One region of the Metallumcola ferriviriculae genome, then DNA from elsewhere that is predicted to be linked to it. Evidence: riboswitches for the same ligand, from Rfam matches in the RefSeq annotation. Region 1 holds a riboswitch; each other region holds the start of a gene.
The links. A riboswitch is a leader RNA that binds a small molecule or an ion and turns the genes downstream of it on or off. The one in region 1 is predicted to bind cyclic di-GMP.
Positions count from the first base shown of each region.

Region 1 (7,685 bases):
CTGTAGTGCTGGGGACAGCAGTATTGTTAAGCTGCTCAGCAAGTCTATTACCTATTAGAAAGGCAATCGCAGTGCAGCCGGCGGTAGTGTTGAAAGGTGATTAAGAAGGAGGAGGAAAATGGATCCAATTTTGTCTTTAAGTAATGTATCCAAGATATATGCTTCTGTTCATGCCTTGGATGATGTCAGTGTCAATGTTGATGAGGGAGAATGGGTAGCGGTGATGGGCCCTTCCGGTTCTGGAAAGACTACCATGATGAATGTGATCGGTTGTATGGACGTTCCGACCCAGGGCGGCGTCCGTATCAATGGGATTGAAACGGGTAAATTAACGCCTCGGCAGTTAACTAAACTGCGGCGGGAAAAGATAGGATTGGTTTTTCAGCAGTTTCATCTGGTGCCGCACCTTACTGCTGTGGAAAACATTATGCTTGCACAATATTATCACAGCATACCTGATGAAAAGGAGGCACTGAAGGCCTTGCAAAGGGTCGGGTTGGTGGAAAGGGCGCAGCACCTACCAAAACAGCTGTCTGGTGGTGAGCAACAGCGGGTCTGCATCGCTCGAGCACTGATTAATTACCCGGACATTATCTTGGCAGATGAACCTACCGGGAACCTTGATAAGGTCAATGAGCAGATTGTGATAGACTTATTTAAAAAGCTTCACCAGGAAGGACATACTATTGTAATGGTGACTCATGATCCTAAAATGGGGCAGCTTGCCCAGCGGCGAATTGAATTAGAACACGGTAAAATTTTGCGGATTGGGGCGGTTAATAAGATAATTATGTCTGGGTAACCGGGCGTGGCTGCAGCGTTTTTGCTAAACTAAATGTGGGCCATACCAAGGGCATCAAGCTCCATTCACGTGCTTCTTATTATTTTGAAGTGGCAGGAAGTTTTATAAAGAAAATTGTACCCTTATCATGGTCTGTTTCAAACCAAATCTTTCCGCCATGTTTCTTTATTGTCACTTGAACCATGTAGAGACCCAAGCCGTTGCCGCCCTGCCGCTCATAAACAAAGGGCTCGAAAAGGGTTCCTTGAATATTCTCTGAAATTCCTGGCCCATTGTCTTCAATTTTAATCGAAAATTCATTATTCAGAAAGCTGGTAGAAACAAATAATTTTCCTCCGGAATCTAACACTTGCACAGCATTTAAAAGCAGATTGTAGATTGCTCTTTTAAAGGCTTTAACCTGCAGCGTAGCAAGAGCTTCACCCTCTATTGAACTAGTAAGAATTATGCCCTTGTATTTGCACAAAAAAGCTATTTCTCCAAGTACTTGTTGCACTACGTTACTGGGGTTTTCCTCTTCAAATCTTTCTTCGCTATATAAGCCCAGTACGTCTTCCATCATATCCGCCAGGTAGTCTATTTGTGCAACAATTTCTCTGAAATATCCCCGTTCTTTTTCGGTGACCGCATTTGTTACGCCCAACTGACTGATACCTTTAATAACAGTCATAGGATTTTTCAAGTCATGTACGGCTGTTGCCAGTAATTTATCCGTTGAAGCTGAGAGGTTACTTTTAGTTATAGCTTTCTCAGCATGGCGGTCAATAAGAGTCTGTTCAATTGATCCGGCAGAGGTTAAGGCTGATATAAGTTTTATTGGGTCAGGGAATTCCGCAGGAACAGTGACACCTATTGCACCTATAATACTACCTTCTTTATTTCTGAGGGGAACGCCCAAACATCTATAAGAATGATATATTAAACAATAGTGGTCTTCGCCGCATACTATTACAGGTTCCCCAGTAACTAAGGCGGTACCGAGACCGTTATTTCCTATCGTTTCTTCGGCCCAATTAGCTCCTAGACAAAGAGCTGTATCTTCCCCACCCAGTTTTTGGGGAGTGCCATATGCGTCAATAATCCACCCTTTATTATCGGAAAGTACCACCATATGGTGAGTGCCATATAAGCTTAAAGAAAGTTGCTGTAAATACGGCTTTGCTGCTTCAATTAAATCTTTGTTTGCATCTCTTTTCGCCCGCAGTTCTTCTTCACGCAGGATTTTACAATTAACGTTGCCAGGGTCTATACCAAGTTTTTTACAGCGTATCCATGACTCTGCCGTAAAGCGTTTTATATTTGTTTTTTGGAGTACAGCTTCCCATTCTTTAAGTTCTTCATTAGTCTGAGGATAATGAAACTTATAGGTTACCATCTTTAGCATGATCCTCCATAAACATATTTTTAACTTCCGGCCCCAGAGATGTTGCCACGGTTATGGGGGGGCACGCTTCTTGGGGAGGGGTTTCAGGCATTTTCCCAGGATGAATTGCTTCCAGTATGAAGTTGCATTAATGGGGAATATTTTTCTGCTGTGGATATCGCCCCAACGTGTTTTGGTATAAATCTAGACAGGGGATCGTATTCATTTTTTAATGGTGGGAATATTTTTTAAATGGTTTTTCCATGCAGATAATCTCTATAAATTTATTAACCAAATAACTATCAAATTGAATATTACTATTATTTTTAAGTTCATTAAAACAGTCTTTTAAAGATCGTTTTTTTTGGTATGGTCTTGCGGATATCATTGCATCAAAGGCGTCAGCTATACTAATAATTTTTGCACCTAACGAAATCTGGTCCCGGTTCATTCCGTAGTACCCAGTACCGTCCATTTTTTCGTGATGTTGACCAACAATAGGCAATATATTAGACGCCCATGGATATTTGGTTAAGGCAAGCATTCCGTTCTTTGGATGTAGTTTTACCAGTTCCCATTCTGTATGTGTTAGCTTGCTTGGCTTATCAAGTATAGCAGTTGGTGTATATATCTTACCAATATCATGCAACAAAGCTCCTAGGGTAATTTTTACTAGTTCATTATGAGAAAGCTTTAATTTAGCAGCTAATAAGTAGGAAAGCAGCGAAACATTTAAACTGTGTTGAAAGGTTAGGAAGTGGTACTTATTAATCTTTTCTATCAACGTTACTATACTTTTAACAGCAGTTTCGTCAAATTCAGCTTCCTTTACTTCATTAATTTTTAGTTTGTTTAAGACATAGAATAAATCGGGCACAGGAAACGCTTGTTGTCGTAAAACAGGAATCAAGATACTTGCTCCTTTCGGCAGCTCGGCAGCCATAGTTTTCACCGTAGGCCCATAGCTTTGCGCCCTTGTCTTTCGAACAAGTTTGCCTTTATCGTAATATCATGCATAACAATATTTTGCCAAATTCGACAACACTGTTCAACCTAGTGGTTGCATATAACCATCTATCGTGCTTAATTAACCAATTGTCTGGGGTGTTAAAGCAAGTTGTTTACAGGGATGTTAATTTTAGGATATTCTTTCGGCCCAGCTAAAGTCTATGAAAGTAATAAGTTCACCCCTTCAATTAGAATGAAGGGGTGAACTCATTTTTCAGCTTTTCAAATTGATACCTGCTCATTAAGGCCTTCTTGTCATAATTCAAGAACTCAATTTCGTAAGACCTATTGCCTAAGTCAATAACTTTTAGTATCTTTTTTTTGTTTACAATGAATGATTGATGTACTCGCAAGAAAACATCCTTATCCATGGCAGTTTCCATTTCGTTAAGCGTCTGTTGAACTTTACAAATATCGAAGTCGGAATGTACTAATGCCTCTTTTCCTAACTTTTCAATAAAGATAATATCTTGCGGATCAACAAAAAAGGTTCCGTGTTTATTTTTTAAGATTAGTTTACCACTTTTTTCTTTTCTTCTTTTTAGGCGTTGGGCAAGCGAAGACAACACATCGTTAATCTTTTCTTTTTTTATTGGTTTTAAAATGTACTCAAAGGGATGTACCGCAAAAGAATCAATAGCATACTTAGAATAACCGGTGATAAAAACAAATTCCATATCTGGATAGATATTGTACAACATTTTTGCCGTATCTATTCCGTTTAAGTTTTCTTCTGCGTTCAATTCTATATCCAACATTGCTACATTTGGTTTATATTTGTATGTCAGCTCAATGGCTTCCTTCCCACTTGAGGTAGCTATAACTTCTGATACTAGTGGACTTTGCTGGATAATCTGTTTCAGGTATCTCTTTGTATAGTGTTCATCTTCTAGAAGCAAAACCGTAAACAACACAATATCAATCCTTTACTTTAAAGCTTCAGGAACATCGGGTTCGTATAGTGACCACCAACTTTGTGTACTTACACCCATCAGCGCAGTAAACAGCGCTACTGAGGCCAGACTGGATAGGCTCCATACTTTAATTTTTTTCAACATTAGTTTTCACCTCCTTTATTTGGTATATCTAATAAATTATCAATAAATCTAATTGGTTTATACCCGAAGGGTGTCATTAGCAACGAACTAGCACCCAGACCCACTAAAAGGGCAAAGGCCTCCTGCCTTCTATCAAACATTAACAATATCAAGGAAGCGGTTACTATTCCCAGCAAAATTCTTATTGTCTTGATCTTTTGTTGTGCTCTTAATTTAGGATTAACGATGGTTTTTTTTTCAGTTCCTGCAGGGACCCAGCGGTAAACTGTTTGGGCAGTCACCAGCGTCACAAAGAGAAGAAAGAAGAGTAGAAAATTATCAGTTACGTTTACCAGTGACAACCGAGCTAATATCAGCAGCATCAGCACACCTAAAACCAGGCATCGTAGGTAAGTACTCAAATGTACGCCGCCGCCAAAAAGGCGCATTGGGATAAATGATAACAAAACAAATAACATTGGCCAGCTGATGCCCAAAAAGTATGAAAGGATAAGCAGGCTGATTAACTTAGTGAAAGAGCCTAAAATAATTTCCAGGCCGTATGCATAAACCTCGATTTGTTGATCAGTTTCAATATTGTGACTAATGGCTTGCGCCAGAACTAAGGACAGCTTTTTTATCACCTTTATCACCCTTCACTGGTATGGAGACAATAAAAGTAGTTTTTTCTTTTAGAATGACTTTTATATTTCCATTGTATTTTGAAACCAATTTTTTCACCAAATGTAAGCCATAGCCTCTGGCTTCCGAAAGTTTTGTAGTATAACCGGCATTAAATATTTTGGTCGAATTTTTTTCCGATATAGTCACTCCACTGTTGGAAACATAAAAGTTGATATAACCATTTTCCTTTTTTATCTCTACGGAGACGCGTTTTTTGCCTTTAAGTGGTAACACAGCCTCCAATGCGTTATCTATCAGATTACCTAAAATGCTGCATAATTCCCAAGAATTTACATGAAGACGGGACAAATCACATTTTACGTTAAAAGCAAATTCAATCCCTTTACTTTCCCCGACCTGTTGTTTAGTATTTAACAGAGCGGTTAAAGCGGGGTGCCCTACTTGAATTGTATCCTGTAAATACCAATATTCCTCCACCAACTCCTCTAGATAAGACTCTGCCGCTTCTATTTCCCCCAGATAGATCATGGCCTGAAGAGTTTGGATATGTCTTGTATGTTCGTGTTTCTGTGATTGTAGTAATGTCAGTAAGGTTTCAATGTTACTAAGGTGTTCTTTCAACAAGCTGACTTCGGTAATTTTCTTTGTATTTTCCTCATGTTTTTTAATTGATAAAATAATCAGCACAGTTAAAACGGCAATAATAATATCTATATAAGGCAATAGCCGTTCTAAAGCATAAAAACTTTTTTCTATGTAAACATAATGATTTACCATAAGTATAAAAAAAGTCTGTAACAAAATAATTATAATTGCCCAATAATTGCTGTATTTACTCAAGGTTCTCATTCCTAATATTCTCGCTAAGGTCATAGAGAACGAAATCGAATTTAACTACAATTATATATAGTAAAATCATAAGAACAGCAGAGGGGATAAACAGCCCAAAATTCCACCAAGGATTGGTTTTCGTAATATCTAGGTCAATTGATAAGGTATTAAATAAAATCGGCAGGGTTAGAAATTGTGTAACACCAGTCAACAGAGCGCCAGTCATAACACAGATAAATCCTTTTAGAAGCGGTACCTGAGAAAAAGCGTATAATAATAAGGTTCCGAACACCAACATAACTATTGTATGTAACCCGAAGAAAACAGGTAATAACCTTGCCAAATAGCCGACAAAAGCAGTTAAGAAGGAAATTAGCAGCAACTGTTTAACGGTTATCTTAATATTAAACAGTCTTAAGCTTAGTGACAGCAGTAGAAACGTTTCCGGCACACTTTCGACTAAAGCAATATACCAAGGTATAGGATGAACCAAAGGAACTCCCCCTAAAATTTAATTTGATATATTACTTAGGGACTTTGTACTAATTCTCCTTTTTTCAACACTTTCTTTCAAAAAAGTGTATTTAACCACATAACCGACATATTTAACCATTTTCATGAAACTACCCAGTGATGTTATGGTGCTTTTTCCCCAACACCTGACAACGTGACATAAATGAAGAACAAACTATCTAGACCCTTACCAACTTGAGGAATTAAATTCCTGGCAGGAATTGGCTGCTTCTAGGTCTTTTTGCAAAAAAAGTTCCATAAAATACTACAAAAAGTAGTATTTGGAGGGATTAAATTGGTTGATATGGTTACTAACGGTCCGGTATGGTTATTCTTTGGCGGGCTAATTACTTCCTTAAATCCATGTATGTTGATGGTCGCTCCATTGGTTGCCGGATACGTAGGTGGAAGTGGGAGTAAAAGTTATTACCTGCACTCTTTTCTATTTTTATTGGGTTTTTCGGGGATGCTGGCATTAATTGGCCTCGGGGCAGGTGCATTAAGCGGCTTTGTCAACGTTATACAGGGTATAGGCCATTATGTTTTGGCGCTAGTATACTTTTTATTAGGTTTCTATTTAATAGGAGCGTGGAAGTGGGTTACTTATTTACTAAAACCGCGGGTTTGGGTGTTTTATCAAATGCCATTGAACATCAAACCGCCCTTTGCCATGAACGGCAGCAAATTTGGTTCGGTTGGCTTGGGAACGGCTGTTGCGTTTACGCCCTCACCTTGCATCACTCCAGTAGTTCTGGCAGTAGCAACATATATTATACCCACTGCTGGGCCTTTAGAGGGTGCTGGCTACCTTTTTTCCTTTGGTTTGGGGCACGGGATACCGCTGCTGCTTGCAGGTGGCGGGGCAGGTATAATTTTCACCAAGCTTCGCCGAAAGAGAGTGGTAAGGATTATTAATCCTATGATTGGGCTCGGGATGCTTGGCTTAAGTATCTATTTCCTGATTAAAGGATTATCGGGTTAATATCAATAAAGATTTTATGTTAATTTGTCTGTTAACAAGCAAAAATTGGAACTTGGCTGCCCACACCTCCTTTGGGGGTGTGGGCTTATGTGTTTCTGTTTCAATATGGTCTTTGCGCGCCCGCATTACATCCAATACTAAAATGATAATTTAAGTGGAAATAGGCCTTGACTTTTTGGTGAAAGGAAGACTACAATATAAAATATATAATTCCTATCGGAATAGAGGGGATTGAGGATTACCATGCTTAAAATTCGAAACGTTAGCAAGATTTTTAGCGATAAGAAACAAGCTCTGCAGGTTCTAACTAAAATTGGTCTTGAAGTGAGGGAGGGGGAATTCATCTCATTATTGGGTCCGTCCGGCTGCGGAAAATCAACGCTGCTCAATATAATTGCCGGGTTGGAGAAACCTACTGAAGGCCAGGTTAATATTAACGGTCAGGCTGTTGCGGGCCCCGGGACAGATCGGGTGGTTGTTTTCCAGGATGCTGCACTTTTTCCT
Region 1 covers NZ_CP121694.1:991,016-998,700, forward strand. Annotated here, with positions in the region: gene MFMK1_RS04965 (ABC transporter permease) at 1-104, shown strand, start outside; gene MFMK1_RS04970 (ABC transporter ATP-binding protein) at 119-802, shown strand; gene MFMK1_RS04975 (ATP-binding protein) at 882-2,186, opposite strand; gene MFMK1_RS04980 (HD-GYP domain-containing protein) at 2,395-3,108, opposite strand; cyclic di-GMP riboswitch class I at 3,089-3,172, opposite strand; gene MFMK1_RS04985 (LytR/AlgR family response regulator transcription factor) at 3,362-4,087, opposite strand; gene MFMK1_RS04990 (cyclic lactone autoinducer peptide) at 4,100-4,231, opposite strand; gene MFMK1_RS04995 (accessory gene regulator ArgB-like protein) at 4,231-4,854, opposite strand; gene MFMK1_RS05000 (sensor histidine kinase) at 4,814-5,695, opposite strand; gene MFMK1_RS05005 (hypothetical protein) at 5,688-6,179, opposite strand; gene MFMK1_RS05010 (cytochrome c biogenesis CcdA family protein) at 6,504-7,181, shown strand; gene MFMK1_RS05015 (ABC transporter ATP-binding protein) at 7,425-7,685, shown strand, end outside.

Region 2 (7,685 bases), 490 kb from region 1:
ATGCTAGAAGCAGACAGATCTAAAGGAGGCGATTCTATGTTACCGCGGATTGCGGTGCAGGATGCCAATGGCGATGTGGCCAGAGTATTGAAAGAGCATGGTTACCCGGTTGTAGACTTGATGATTAATCAGGATCCTGTGGACGTGGTGGTGATGCAGTACTGGTCCGGGTCTGAAGTTGAAGACGGCGTTGCACCGGGGGACAGCCCGATCATCATTAACAGTGTGGGACAGTCACCGGAACAGGTGTTACACAAAGTTGAACAAATGATTTAGGCAGCGATCGCTGCCTATTTTTTTTGGATATTTAGGGCTTGTAAATTCAGCGGCATGAGAAGCCTGCCTACAAAATGCGCCAAAGGCGATAAAGCTGGTTTATTGTTCTGCCCAATTAGATATTGCGTACTATTACATAGTGGACTAGTGACTTTTGTCACAGTCATAACTCCCAATTGTATTTATGATATAGGTGAGGGTTAACGAAACCAAAATAAAACATATTTCAAGGAGGTAGTTATTAATGTTTTGTTATCAGTGTTCACAGACACCCAAAGGTGGGTGCACCAAGGTTGGCGTTTGCGGGAAAAGTGAGGATTTGGCTAGTTTACAGGATACTATCATGATTGGTTTAAAAGGTGTAGCTGCGTATGCCTTCCACGCCCGTGAGTTAGGTTATACCGACCCAGAGGTGGATGCCATAACTCAGGAAGCTTTGTTCAGTACCTTGACCAACACAAACTTTAATGTAGATGACACTATTGGTATGGCGTTAAAGGTAGGTTCGGCCACTGTCAAGTCGATGGACCTTTTGGACCGGGCGCATACTGACCTACTGGGAATACCTGAGCCGGTGAAAGTAGCTCAAGATCGAGTTGAAGGTAAAAGTATTTTGGTCACTGGTCACGACCTATATGCATTGAAGGAACTATTAAAGCAGACAGAAGGTAAAGGTATTAACATTTATACTCACTCTGAAATGTTGCCGGCCCATGGTTATCCGGAGCTAAAAAAATACTCTCATCTGAAAGGTAACGTCGGCGGTTCCTGGGTGAAACAGCGGAAACTGTTTGAAGAGTTTCCTGGCGCCATTCTAGGTACTACTAACTGTGTTTTACCGGTACGGGAAAGCAGCAATTACGGTGGCCGCTTCTTTACGTATGGTATTGCCGGCTTGGAAGGGGTACAAAAGATCGAGAATGATGACTTCACGCCAGTAATCGAGCAGGCACTATCGCTGCCTGCTGTCAACGTAGAATCCGAGAAAAGTCTTATGACTGGCTTCCATCATGAGAATGTGCTGCCATTGGCAGGCAAGATTGTTGAAGCTGTGAAAGCTGGTAAGATTAGAAGATTCTTTGTCGTTGCCGGCTGCGATACACCGCTAAAGGGTCATGATTATTACCGAGAACTTGCACAAGCGATACCCAAGGACTGTGTAATTCTGACCACTTCCTGCGGTAAGTTCCGTTTTAACGACCTTGACTTTGGTGACATTGATGGCATTCCCCGTCTAATTGATTTAGGGCAGTGTAATAACTCCGGCTCTGCGGTGAAAATTGCCCTGGCTCTTGCTGATGCTTTTGACTGCGGTGTCAACGATCTGCCGCTGTCCATCGTACTTTCCTGGTTTGAGCAAAAGGCCGTGGCTATTCTCTTAGGATTATTTAGCCTTGGAGTTAAGAACGTTTACGTAGGGCCTAAAGCACCGGAATTCCTCACTGAAGGAGTAGTAAAAGTGCTGCAGGACAACTTCAATCTACAGCTCACCAGTGGCGATGCAAAAGCTGATTTGGAAAAAATGTTGGGCTAAACAAAATAATAATGCAATCGGAAAGAGAGCGGCTAAAAAGCAAAGCCGCTCTCTTTTTTCGTCTATGCCGGTCAGGAATACTGCCACACCCGCTGAACCCGGCTGTGCGTGAAGGCAGTATGCGCCAAGCCTTCATTAAATTTGGACCTGCTTAAGCCAAGGATTTTTACTTAGCCAATCTTTCTTCGAGACCAAAGTAATGTTCATGGCCGGTGTTCTGATGACATTCAGTACACGGTCGTTGCCGGGTGATAAGGTCTCCATGATCCACAGGCTCTTTGGGCAGGAGCGGTGCTTCAGGAAAATCCTTATTGCTGCCTAAATGGCACGAGATGCACTTGCTTTCATAAAAAATACCTTTCACAGGTATAGGGTCTTTTTGGGTATAATAGGCGACAAGATAGCTTAACCCTCGTGCTTTTGACTCGATGAAGCCTCCTGGCCGCTGGTACTCGTGACAGCCGAAACAGTGAACTTCCTGATGCGGGGACTGCTCCCAAGACTCTACAAACGGTTTAACTTCGTGGCAGCTTTTACAAAAATCGGTGGAGGATGTAGCCCCATAAGTTGCAAAAAATGCAGCTATGCCAAAAAGAAAAATAATGCCGAGATACCCCAATGCTTTTAATAAGAATTTGATCATGCACCAAAAGCTCCTTCAACGCGGCGTTTGCCATTAGTATAGACAGTATTCGACATATAATTCAGCGTTTTGACCGTGGCCAACAAACTTGTCTAGAGAATAATTCCAAAAAAACAAGATTTTCTTTTATATTGAATTACTTTGCATCTATGTCAAATACTTTGCAGTCTGCTTTATGCCAATCAGGGAAAATTAAGACTAGATAAAGCACAAAAATGGGAGGCAGTAAAGTGGCTAAAAGAAATTTAAAATTGATAATCCTGGTTTCGGGATTTTTACTTATCGCAGTGACAATTCTTGGTGTGGAATTTTCTTCGCAGCCGCGCTTTTGCTACAACTGCCATGAGATGGGCATGGTCTATGAAGCATGGCAGACCGGCTTTCATCAGGATATTTCATGCCTCAAATGCCACGCTGAACCCGGAATAGACGGCTTAATAAGGACTAAGGCAAAGGGATTACGGGAAGTATACGTACATTTTACTAACCCCCAGATCGAGCCGAAAGCCGAAGCGGATACCTGGGAATTTTCTCAAAGGTGCCTAGCCTGCCACGATATTAAAGGTAAGGGCGGCCCTCACAACGAAAAGCACTTCGCAATGGAATTCACCTGTGTCAGCTGCCATAAGGGTATTGGGCATGACCCAGATAAAAATGACAAATTGCCGTCTAGAGATATTTGCCAGAAGTGCCATGGGTAGAGAAAAATTGCGGGAAACTCCCCGTATTTTTTTTATTGACCGCGTCATGAGGTTAGGATTATTGGGAAATAACTTAGAAATGTAATTGATTTTGATAAAAAATAGGTGATCCCCGGCAGCTAAAGGCAACTACAGGGGATCACCTATTTTATTATCTGTTTTTAATAGTAGGTCTGTACATGTCTAAAACGCCAAGGACAACATGAGCTGCACCAAATCCAGCTATCCCGGCAGCAATTGGCCCGGAAAAGGCTGTCACGCCGACAGTGGTTACGGCAGCTCCTAAACCTGTAACTACCCAGCTTGTGGTATTACGAGTTTTCATGCGGTTAAGCACCTCCATTTAAATGACTTTTCTATAGTATTTGCATTTGGGGTAGTTAGGTTTCAAAATGTTTCTACCAAAAAAGGATTAATTCTCCGAAAGGGTTTATTCCAGGTTTAAAGTTTCCTGTAATTTTTTATATTTATCGGCAGTCATGTACGCCACATTCCTTGTTTTACTGAAAATTACAAGATAACTTCCTCGGGACCAAGGCTGAATTTCCACGACTTTATCGAGGTTAATGATATAACTTTTGTGTGATCGGAAGAATGTTTCCTGGCTCAAGCGTTGTTCGAGGTTTTCCAGAGTTTCATTAATGTATATTGCATTGCCATCGGTAGCATAGATTATAGTCTTCCTATTTTTGCGGCTAATAAAGACAATATCATTTGTTTCAAGAAAGATGAGGTTACGTTCGATTTTTAATGCAAGTTTATTTATAATCTTTTTTCTGATGGAATTTATAGGTTTATCAGATTTTTTAATTGCAACTGTGCTCAACCTGTTCACCTCCGTCAAAATTACCTTCAATGAAAAAAACTACCCGAAAGGATAGCCTCATTAGTCTGCACATCCTTCGGCAACTGGCTGCCATGCCCCTAAGGGTTTAGGCCCTATAGCTTTGCGCCCCCGCTTTTTAGCGAGTTTGCCATTATCGAGATAGATTTGTATTCTCTTACTTAGGTAAATTCCATTATTAGGTATATTTTTCCTGCAAGAAGATAGGTTTTATTTCCTACATTTAGAGTGATAAAGCCCTATTTTCTGCGGTTTATCCTAATAGTACCACCTTCATCGCCGCCCGACTTAGAACTTGCTCTTTTAATACTTTTAGATTCGGTGTATATATGTGAAGTTTTAGACAAGCAAATGGAGGTTTGGTACAAGGTTAGAAGCGGGCATTCCATGGTTATGATAAGCTTTATTTAGACCCCTAGTTTAACTCTCATCAAGGTATGGGTAAGGTGAACTTACTTAAAAAACTTTGGAGGGGGGTGAATTTAAATGTTTACCTATGGTATTTTAGGTACTTTGGCCGGTGCGGTTACAGCGACTGTTTTGGTTGTGGAATTTTTAAAAGGAATGGGACCGATAAGAAGTGTGCCAACACGCTGGATGGCCTTGGCAGTAGCATACTTGATTATTATTTCTACATCTATGGCCACGGGCCAGTTCAATCTACGGGATTTACTTCTTTATTTTCTAAACAGCTTGCTTGTAGCTGCTTCAGCATTAGGCAGCTGGGAGGTACTTAAAGGTAAACTTTTTGGCTGAAAAAGGGGTATCAATACCGGGTATCTAACCGGTGACAAAGGAGTGACAATTTCCTAAATGACAGAAGAATTAAATGATACTAATATTAAGTGACCCTGCGGCGGCGAGCTGCAGGGTCACTTGTAACTTGTCTAAAAGCCCTTTAAAGTTGCTATGTCCTTAACGGAGCGTATATCTAAACTTTCGATAGCTAACTCAGTCGTTGGATTTAATTGAGAAAAAATTTTGCTTCCAATCGGCATAAGTGTCAATATCCTGTAGTGCTTCTTCATATATAGTCGGCAGCGCCATCAGCTTCTACCAGAATGAAGGAAAAGTAGTTTTTCAGTACTTCGATCCAACTTGGCGGAACTCCGTGAAGTTAATCAGCGTGATTTTACTTATGGGAGGGGCATTGGCCAATGCACTATCATCTGCAGCCCAGGTTGAGCTAAACTTTTTGCCGCTTACTCCGGAAGCCATATGGAAACAAAAAGGGGGTAGCATGCAGTGATAGCTCATGATTTTGAATACTATAAGCCGGAATTCCTTGAAGAGGCCCTGGAAATATATCGTGTTTTGGAATCGGAGGGGAAAAAGCCGGTCTATTACGGCGGCGGTACGGAGATAATTACCATGGCCAGGGTAAATAATTTCTTTACTAAGGCTGTGATTGACATCAAGGGAATTCCCGAATGCAGAAAGATGGAATTTGAGGGAGATCAATTAGTAATCGGCGCAGGCGTAACCTTGACGGACATTGGCGAGTCCGGCTTATTCCCCATGCTGGGTGCTGCAGGAGGAAGGATTGCTGATCATTCGGTCCAGGGTAAAATTACCTTGGGGGGAAATATCGCCGGCACCATTATTTATCATGAAGCGATACTGCCACTGCTTCACGCTCTTCGTAACCAATTAGGCCTTACCGGACCAAAGCCAGGCTGTGAAAACGGGGATTGCGGTGCATGTACGGTGCTGGTTGATGGTTGGCCCATCAAGTCCTGTCTGATGCTGGCAGTAGAGGCGGTGGATCATGAGATAACTACTGTGGAAGGGTTACAAGGGGCCCTTGTCCAACAAGCTTTTGTAGACAATTGGGCGTTTCAATGCGGCTATTGTACCTCAGGATTTTTAATGGTATGTCACTCGTTAGCAACAATTCATCCCGATGCGGACGACCTAACTATCCAGGCCTGGCTGCAATCAAATCTCTGTAGGTGTACCGGTTATGAAGAAATAAAAAATGCAGTGAAAGCTGTATTGGCCGGGCAATCGAGCTAAAAAATAAAAGAATTTCATGCCATTCGCACTTAATAGGAAACTATCCATAACCTAAATTTACAACTTACAAAAAAGGCCAGCGGTTTGCCCGTTGGCCTGATAGTTTTCACTGTGGTTTTATACCTGTACTATCAAGTAATCTCCGGTTTTCATCTTTATCACATCTGCCTTAATTCCTTTGGCAATTTCCAGAGTCATATTTTTTTGTTCCTCTTCATTTTGGGCTAACAGGGTCAGCTGCTTACCGCCTAACACCCGTTCTTTATTTAAAGTGATTATAGCCAAAATTTCTGCCTTAGGTTTTCCTATATTTTCGCTCACGGATTATTCCCTCCCTGCCAGATTGGTATCCATTACATGTGGTGTTTTCCGAATGGCTTCCAATAATGGAGTGTTCTTAACCGTTCGAATCATGCGTTCAATTTCGCCCTCAATAGGCACTATCATGATGACCAGGCGGCCCTTTTGATAATCTTTACGGGTAAAACTATATCTTTTTACCCCCAGGGATCGGGCGGCATCAAAAAGTATGGCCTGCCTTTGGCCGAAATTGTCCAGCATGATGCGGAAACGCTCTTCCCGAGGGTAGATGATTACTGCCAGCCCTTCTTCGGAAACCAATTGCTGCCCCCGCTCGAGACCGACAAGATTGGTAACGTAGATATCATCAACATATAACTCATCGTTCTTCATGGTTATCTTTGCTTCTTTAACGTCAGCTATATCACCTACCGTTTTACCCTTGGAAAGCCGGTGAAGCAGGTAGAGCACTGTCAGTCCCACTGCGATGCCAATACCCATGTCTAATACCAACCATAACTTGTTAAAAAATTGCATTGTCAGACTGGTGCTGAAGGATACCAGCAGGGCGACGTAGTTTCGGGCCTCAAATGTTTTAGAAATACCGTCAATGTATGCTGCTCCCCGCTTTGTGAACTCAGTCTGCTCCAAGTTTGCCAGGCTTGTCGCTTCCATTTTTCTTACTTCCCGAAACTGCTGGATTGCCAAAGCGAGAAAAGTCACAGCGACGAAGTTCTTTGTTACCAAAGCAGGAATAGCAACTGCACCTAAAGCAGCTGCAATAAATCCTATTACAAGGTGAATTAGATATCCGTTGGGGTAGCTGGGGTACTGCCGATAATCCTCTTTTAGAGTGATTGTCCGGGCAAATGTACCGATTACAGTACCGGTAATGATCATTAATATTTGGTGAGAGGTGATTAAACCTTGATTCACTAAGCGCGCCTCCTGGATTAATTCTAGTGTGGCCTCACCAAATATTATCCACAGTATTGGGTTTTCTAATTCTAAATGGGATAGAAATCTTTTTGTTGTCGTTCTAAAGTAGAGGGGAGCATTAAGGAGTAGCCCTGTTACCAACCATTTAATAATAAACAACAAAAAGGGCTTCAACATTTGTTGAAACCCGTAAGCTATTGGCTTGCCAAACACCGCGTTATAGATACGTAATATTGTCCGGCACTAGACCTTTTTACGAGCGAGACTACCCAAAATTATTACATGCGCGGCAGCACCGCCGCCTAATATTGGTATCAGTTTACCGAAAGATTCGGGTGCCGCAACAGCCGCACCAAAAATAACTGCCGCCCAAATTATCGCGCTGCCCGTAAGAGCTGTTTTCATTTTTATACCCCCCCTAAATATACTAAT
Region 2 covers NZ_CP121694.1:1,484,530-1,492,214, forward strand. Annotated here, with positions in the region: gene MFMK1_RS07380 (YkuS family protein) at 37-276, shown strand; gene hcp (hydroxylamine reductase) at 521-1,810, shown strand; gene MFMK1_RS07390 (NapC/NirT family cytochrome c) at 1,977-2,453, opposite strand; gene MFMK1_RS07395 (cytochrome c3 family protein) at 2,684-3,154, shown strand; gene MFMK1_RS07400 (hypothetical protein) at 3,306-3,479, opposite strand; gene MFMK1_RS07405 (LytR/AlgR family response regulator transcription factor) at 3,585-3,980, opposite strand; cyclic di-GMP riboswitch class I at 4,056-4,140, opposite strand; gene MFMK1_RS07410 (hypothetical protein) at 4,485-4,754, shown strand; gene MFMK1_RS07415 (hypothetical protein) at 5,110-5,247, shown strand; gene MFMK1_RS18470 (2Fe-2S iron-sulfur cluster-binding protein) at 5,244-6,014, shown strand; gene MFMK1_RS07430 (capping complex subunit for YIEGIA) at 6,132-6,335, opposite strand; gene MFMK1_RS07435 (YIEGIA family protein) at 6,339-7,250, opposite strand; gene MFMK1_RS07440 (hypothetical protein) at 7,497-7,658, opposite strand; gene MFMK1_RS07445 (DUF6773 family protein) at 7,681-7,685, opposite strand, start outside.
Region 2: it holds a riboswitch for cyclic di-GMP, as region 1 does, so the genes downstream of both, MFMK1_RS07405 (LytR/AlgR family response regulator transcription factor) here and MFMK1_RS04980 (HD-GYP domain-containing protein) in region 1, are expected to answer to the same signal.

Region 3 (7,685 bases), 540 kb from region 1:
TTAATCCCCCTGTTTGCTTACTAGCTGAACCAACTTGAGCAACAGCAGTTACAGGAACAAGGGTTAAGTCCTTGCCAAGCACCCTGGCAAAGTATAAGTTTGTGTTTAGCTCAATATCAACTTTAGCCTTACTAAGGCTCTCAGGAAAACTGACTATCATTTTTCCCTGCTCGTTGCTGGAATTAAGGGAAATATCTGCAGTATAGTTACTGGTATTACTAACTGATATCCCATTTAAACCAACATATTTCACCGCAGCTTCAAATGCTGCTTTCTTCTTTTGCTCTTCCTTTGTTGCATTCAAGTTTTTCGGTGGATTTTTCGACAGTTCAATTGCTGAAGCTAAAGCGGTTGCATCAGCCACATCCTGCAATCTTGTATGTCGGTAATATAAATAACCACCGTCTATTGCCAAGGCAGCAAAGCCAAATAGTACAACTATAGTTAAAGCAACCAGCACAAGTGCCGAACCTTTTTCTTCTCTAAAATGTTGCATTCTCAACTACTCCCTTCTCATTGACATGGTTGCACTAATTTCAAAAGGATTACCAAGTACTGTACTGATAACGGGCGTGATTATCTTAAACGGATAATTTAGTTTTATCTCTACCCAGAGATCTTTCTTATCTGCACTTTCTTCAAGGTTTAGTACGTAATTACCAGTGACGTCCAGCTCGGTTGGATCTAACATAGTAAAACGCCCTTTGATATAATCCTTTGTCTTATCTACGATTAACACCGCATCTATCTCTGTATGAACCGCAGCATAACGCGCTCCATCTCTTGCGGCGTTTTGCAACTCCAGATAACCAGCAAAAAGCCGGCCTCCTTCCATAATGCCCAGCAAAAGGAATATTAAAAAAGGGAGGATTAAAGTTAATTCGACTAGGCTTTGACCTTTCGTATCATTCCTAAATTTAAAAAACATTAAATCACCTCAAAGCATATGTAGCTAACGTACCTACTAGAATGGCCACGGCATAAGGAAGATAAAGCCCTGATGGTGCAAAAACCAAACCCTTTGTCCCTGACCCATTCTTAATTCCTAAAATATATGAAGTAGTAGTAAAGGTTATGTTACTTATAACCACCCTCAACTGACCTTTAATCAGGGAATAACTCAAGGCCATCACCCCTCCCGCTAAAGCGCTGTAAAGAAATGCCCAAATAACAAAATCCACACCATTGATAGCGCCAACTGCTGCAAGGAGTTTAACATCGCCACCGCCGATAACACCCATAATAAAGGGAATAAGCAGCGGTCCTATTCCAAGTGCCGCTCCAAAGATACTTTCCCTTAATCCTAACCAGCTGTTTAAATATGAATTAAGAATAATTCCAAAAACAATTGCTGGTAAGGTTACTTTATTGGGGATGCGGTGTTCTTTTATGTCCCAAAAAGTACATGTTAATACTATAAGTAAAGTAACTAATACTTGGTACATAATAACCTCCGTTTATTGGTAAAAAGGGCCCTTTCGGGCCCTCTGCCCTCAAACTATGACAGTTCACTTGTGACGTCTTCGAACTTCTCTTTGATTGTCGTGCCCAAAGGTCCTAAAGCAGCCATTACAACAATGGCAATTAAGGCAATTATCAAAGCATATTCCACCATACCCTGACCGGACTCCTCATTTATCAAACGCTTAAGTAAATTGCTCACCTACACTCCTCCTTTCTCAAATAGTTTTTAGATACCGCCAATACATTCGAATTTAACTTTTCTATATAAAACCAATATATGGCAGTACTAACAATTTAATTTTTTTCCTATAGCAGGCCGGGCTACGTTGTTCATCTCAAACCACTTGCCTTTGGCCGGTACACTTTCTTGCAAAGATGCAGTCTGAGCCTCTTTGGCCAATTGCATTACCAATGCCGATCCCACCCATACCCCAAACACCCCTCTAGATAAATGAAATAAGATATTAGTATTTGCCTGGATGATTACAGCACCCGCCCCGCAGATGAAACCGACGATTAATGCATCTCCCCTAGACCCCAACTTATACCACAACATAAAGCTCTGTTTTGCCACAGCGACCAGTAAACCCATAAAAAGAGCAAACCCGATTATACCTGTCTCTGCAAGAATTTTTAAAAAAGAACTATGCGGATTTCGTGCTGGTCTTCCTCTATCCAGGTACGGATATTTAGCCAAATATATGTCATGCAGATTGTAGTAATTTCCTATGCCCACACCGTCCATCGGGTTATCTCTAAACATTTGCAGTGCAGTCAACCACAGCTGAATACGGTATTGCCCATTGGCAGTTTCATGTTCTTTCAATATGCTTAAAGCCCTATCCCCGACTGCCATTCCATTGGTCACGAAAATATCTCGATTTCCTACAGGTGTAAAAAGCCATGTGTAAGCCATTATATAAATGATAAGAAATATCAATAATTTTTTATCTTTCATTACAGCCATAACTACCAAGGATATTATAGCTGCTATCCAACCCCCGCGAGTATAAGTGACCACCAGCGCGGTACTTACTACAGTAGCGAGAATTCCCCAAAAGAATCTCTGATCAACTCTCTTTCCATACTTAAAGCCGATTAGAATTGGCAGGTAAAAAATTAGATATCCGGCTAAGTGATTGGCATTGTGTAAGGTAAAATAGGTGCGCTGATGCAGAACGTAGTGCTGCCAAATACTCATAACTGCAATTAATGCCGCTCCATAACATGCCGTTCTGAATATTCTTATAACTTCATCTTCTTTTAAGTCGGCATGACTGACTATGTAAAAGACCAAGCCTGAATTTAGCAACCAGAGGAAATCCCTCATTGAATCCGGTAGGTTTACGGTTTTTAATAGACTGATTGCCCCCCAAATTATCAAAGCAAAGAAGACGATGTCCACCTTAGTAGGCTTTAAATCCAACTTCCTCTGGGTAAGTCTTAATAAAAAGCCGATACCGAGCAGTAAAGTAGCTAAATCAGTAATGGTTATCGTAATTGAACCCAAAGAGAATTCCGGATATAGCAGCGGTACCAGTACCACAGTTAAACCTAAAAATACTAAAAGTAATTCATCTAAGGCCCTAGCATTCTTCATCTTAACGCCTCCACGCTTACCAAATAAAAAAAGCCACTAATCTAAATTTCGCTTTAGATAGTGGCCGGTTGCATCACTCACTCCTGGCTACCTAGATGCCCAACTTATCGGCAGCCGATCATTGTTTCCACAAACTTTATCTGTTTTTACAAATGTTAACAGATGTTTGTGGGGTCGTCCGTAAAAGTTTGTCGGTGATGAAAACTTATTAACGACTTGCTAATGATATTTCTGACAAATAACATGGAAATTTTTTACTGCTTTTTGCCTCAAATTGACGTTTCCCTTGGAAATGTGTTCCCAATATATGTAAAGCATTGTCGTATCATTGTTGAACTTTTAGGCATTCGACAAAATAAATTTACTAATTGCCCCCTAAAATTAGTAAATTAACACGAACTTATTTATGTAGCTTATTTTTTGGTTATCGCCCAACACTTACCAATATTTAACCTTGTCTATTGGGGAAAACTTATGGTTGAAGGGTGGGATAAACCATGGATAGTCGAGAAATTAAGCTTAAGCGAGATCATCCGGAAAAACCGAAAGAATTCTTCACCTTTGATCTTGGTGAAAAGATGGAAAATAGGATCGTTCTGCCCGAAGAAAAAATTTCCCCTTGGGAGGTTCTAACAGAAGAAGTCACCTGGGATCCCGGGGTGAGTGATTAAACTAAATCCAAAATAAACCTCGCAGTGAAAACTGCGAGGTTTATTTTGGTGCAGGAGGCGGGACTTGAACCCGCACGCCCAATTGGACACATGCCCCTCAAACATGCCTGTCTGCCGATTCCAGCACTCCTGCATATTCTTTTTAAAGCTTAGTGAGTCACCTACATATTATAACCAAACTATTCAATCCTTGTCAACAACCATAAAAAGGCAGTCAGTCAAACTCCGGCAGCAGTGCTTTAGCGGTAGGCTTAATACCATAATGCCCGGGCCTTCCCTCTAACAAAAAGGTCAAGGCAGTTTGGCCAATGACCAAGTCAATATTATCCACAGTACTAATACCTTCCAGTTGGTAATATGGCATATAGGAAAATCCTACTTGGCTGTATTCCGTACCCACCACTATCTTTTCCTGTTCCTTAAATCCCCGAATGAGCGGAATATCGAAGTTCTTTACCCAGTCAGGGTTTTCCGTCTCTGAACCCCCTACCACTAACACAATATCCGGTTTGGTATCATTGTGTGGAGTGTGAATTTCAAAAATGCCTCGACTCTGCCATGCCTGCAGCGGGTCATTTACCTTGCCCGAAATTGCAAATTCCACCAGCTGTTTCGCCAGAATCTTGGCTTCAGAAAAGCTGATATCCGCCTTTGTCACAGCAGTGTCCTCTTCTTCACCATCGCCCTTTTCCATCGGCAGCGGCACTGTTATTACCGGACTAATTTCTAACCCAGACAATGATAAATCCGCTGCCAAGTCAGAAACTTTACCGCTGCCAGTGACAATTAATGCCGCCTGAATACCCTGCAGCCGCCCACTGACCAGCAGCGGGTAAATATCGTGGGCAAATTTACTATAATTATCGGTAGTCGCTTTAAATACAGCCATTTCCTGCCTGGATGTACGATTTTGCTCCCTTAAGGCGGCAAAATCAATCTCCAAACTGTCAATCATCTGTTTTTGCTGCTGGACCAGCATTTGATCGCTAACCATAGTAGTGCCCACCAGAATACCCAATGCTAAAGCTAAGAATACAGCAACTAGTGTCGTGATATGATAACGAAAATCAATCATGCCCAGCCTCCCGCATAAAACGCTATAATAAATGAGTCATAACCTTAATAGTAAATAACTCCCACTTATTATAACTCTTAGACGCATACTTATTCACCGTCGGCAGGGTGGTATGATGCTAGGTCTAAGTACCCCCAATCAGATAAAGGAACATCTATCTTTCTAACATATAAAGCTTGACGCAGCGCCAGCAGTGGTATCAATTTGCTTTGGGCAGCAAAATTGCGACTCAATAATTCAATGTGCTCGCGGGAGTTTTCGCTAACACCCCGTGGAAGCGTTCCCTTTTCTAAATTATGCCTTTGCCACAGCTCAAGAACTGCGTTAGGGTGTTGATAGGGCTCAGTCCAGATGATTAATCTCAAGTCCGCCACTTTATCCTGCTCTACCGGCTCCACCAAAATCCCTTTATCCTCAAGTTGGGCGAGAGTCTGCTGTCTTATGCTTATGCTTAATTGCCGAGACTCACTCCAAGTCAGATCGGCCAACCCTGCCTCCAGCAGTGCCGCTGCTCCTTGGGGATAAACCACATCAGATACACTGACACCGCCACCGGTTTTTGGCAAATAACGGTACATCGGTAGATGTAAGCCCTTAAGTGCCCGGGATACCTCACGTCTATCTATTAATCCGGCCAGGGATTGACGCATGGCAGGTTCCTTGAAAACTACCGGGTTAAAGGATAAAAATATGCCGCTGCTAAGTTTGTTTATTTTTAGTAAACTATCCATATTCATCTCATGCCCTATAGTTAAAAGACCTTGGTCAAGCCCTTGAACCATGTCAACCCTGCGACTTTGCATATCGGTCAAAGCATCCTCAGGAAGATAATTAAACCATATCTCCCAGCGCTCCACTGCCGGCAAATCGCCCTGATATTTTTTATTAGCTGCCAGAGTGATCCATTGGCCGTCAGCCCACTCCTGCACAAAATACGGTCCCGTCCCCGCTTCCAGTCTAGTAGGCTCGAAATATGTTCCCGCCTGAAATCCCGGGTTTTCCAATTTACCGGCGGAAAGCACTGAAGCCCGCGGCCCGGCTAAGGCTGCCAGCATTTCTTCCTTGCTGCGGCGCCATGTTAGCAATAAGGTATAGTTGTCCTCCACCTTGACCACATCTATGGGGGAAAGCCACGGTTCCTGGTATGATGTTAACCAGCGCTCAAGAGATGCTCTTACCACTTCCGCATCAAGTGGAGTCCCGTCCTGGAAAGCAATTCCTGATTTAATTGTAAATATTAACCCGGTGCCATCTTCATTATCAGTAAACTTTTCCGCTAATAGTGGTTGATACCTTCGGGTACTCTCATCAAATTCGACTAGACCTTGATATATCGCTTGAGCAATTTGAAATTCCATGGGTGAATTAATCTTCAGCGGGTCCAAACTGCCTATTTCTTCAGTGGACGCTATCTTTACCTCAGTCAATACTGCTTGTTTTTCCGATTGTGGTTGTGGCGATTTGGGCGGTTCCGCAGGGCGGGTACAGCCCACCGTCAACAGCAGCACTGTCAGCATAATAATCCAACTATTAATACGCACTGTTATCTCTCCCGAATTTCAGATATAAATTTAAAAAAATACGCCGCTCACCTGCGCTGCACTGGACTTTTCAATAAAAAAGGAGAAGCCGGTGCTTCCCCTACAGCAGTTTTTCCAACCGTTGGTTTTCCGCAATGCCTGGGATACGCCCCCGTTTGGCAATGGGTTTGCCGCCAACTTCCTTAATATCCATAGTCATGTCTATAGGAGGTGCCGCTGATATAAAGCTGCCTACGCCAAAAGCATCAGCACCGGCAGCACTTAGCAGTTGGATTCTATCTGGAACCAATCCGCCGGAAACAAATATCTTTACTTTGTTAAACCCTGCAGCATCCAACCGCAGCCGCACCTCATTAACCAGTCCGGTGGTTACGCCACCCCTCTCGCTGGGAGTATCCAGACGAATCCCCTCTAGCCTCTCACCCAATGCATCAGCTACTCGCAAGGACTCCTCCACCTCATCCTTAAAAGTATCTACTAATACCAATCGTAAAGCCTGCGGAGGCATCAGTTCATCGTATGCCTGGGCCACTTTGACCGTATCCCCCACCAATAAGAAAACCGCGTGGGGCACTGTTCCAGCCGGCTCTCTACCCAGCAATTTAGCCCCAAGAATACAGCTGGCGCCATCTGCACCGCCAAGCATGGCCGCTCGCTCCATCACTGGTGCTACTGCCGGATGTACGTGTCTTGCGCCAAAACAAAAAATAGGCTTGTCCCCGGCTGCCTGCTTGGCTTCTCTAGCCCGGGTAGCCCAACCGCTGGAGCTGGCCAGCATCCCAAGAAGTACCGTCTCATAAAAACCAAAGTTGTTATACGGGCCACGAATTCGCATAACCACCTCGTTAGGAGAAAAGCTTTGGCCTTCTTTTAATGACCACACTTCCACACCGGTGCTTTCTAAGAGCCGTTTCACCTCTTCAACGCCTACCAGCACGCCCGATTTACGAGCAAATATCTCTGCTGTCACGGGTGTATTTCCTAAATCCAGATGCTCTAAAATCTCCCTGGTCTTTATAAAATATATATCAGTGGTCATCCCACCGGTTATTTCGTCATGCTGCGCCGAAAAAAACCTACTATTGGGGTCTACTTTTAGTTCATTAACCTGCTTTAAATTCTCCAGTGGTTTCAATTCTCCTTCACTCCCTGCCAATGTCAAAAAATCAATACTATATTCGTTATGATTTCCGAAATACCTTTTTTTATTGACAAATTCCAAGCCCTTAAGCCATATTTAGGGCTGCGTCAGGCTTCTATCCGCAATCAATTATAAATATGACGGTAGATTTGATAGTCCCGCCAGACTCTATCCACAAACGTACGCGTCTCCG
Region 3 covers NZ_CP121694.1:1,535,649-1,543,333, reverse strand. Annotated here, with positions in the region: gene MFMK1_RS07720 (pilus assembly protein TadG-related protein) at 1-496, opposite strand, end outside; gene MFMK1_RS07715 (TadE/TadG family type IV pilus assembly protein) at 503-928, opposite strand; gene MFMK1_RS07710 (A24 family peptidase) at 933-1,445, opposite strand; gene MFMK1_RS07705 (Flp family type IVb pilin) at 1,499-1,663, opposite strand; gene MFMK1_RS07700 (O-antigen ligase family protein) at 1,751-3,064, opposite strand; cyclic di-GMP riboswitch class II at 3,118-3,202, opposite strand; gene MFMK1_RS07695 (hypothetical protein) at 3,562-3,735, shown strand; tRNA gene MFMK1_RS07690 (tRNA-Leu) at 3,782-3,868, opposite strand; gene MFMK1_RS07685 (copper transporter) at 3,950-4,810, opposite strand; gene MFMK1_RS07680 (ABC transporter substrate-binding protein) at 4,900-6,351, opposite strand; gene MFMK1_RS07675 (nicotinate phosphoribosyltransferase) at 6,452-7,486, opposite strand; gene MFMK1_RS07670 (lytic transglycosylase domain-containing protein) at 7,618-7,685, opposite strand, start outside.
Region 3: it holds a riboswitch for cyclic di-GMP, as region 1 does, so the genes downstream of both, MFMK1_RS07700 (O-antigen ligase family protein) here and MFMK1_RS04980 (HD-GYP domain-containing protein) in region 1, are expected to answer to the same signal.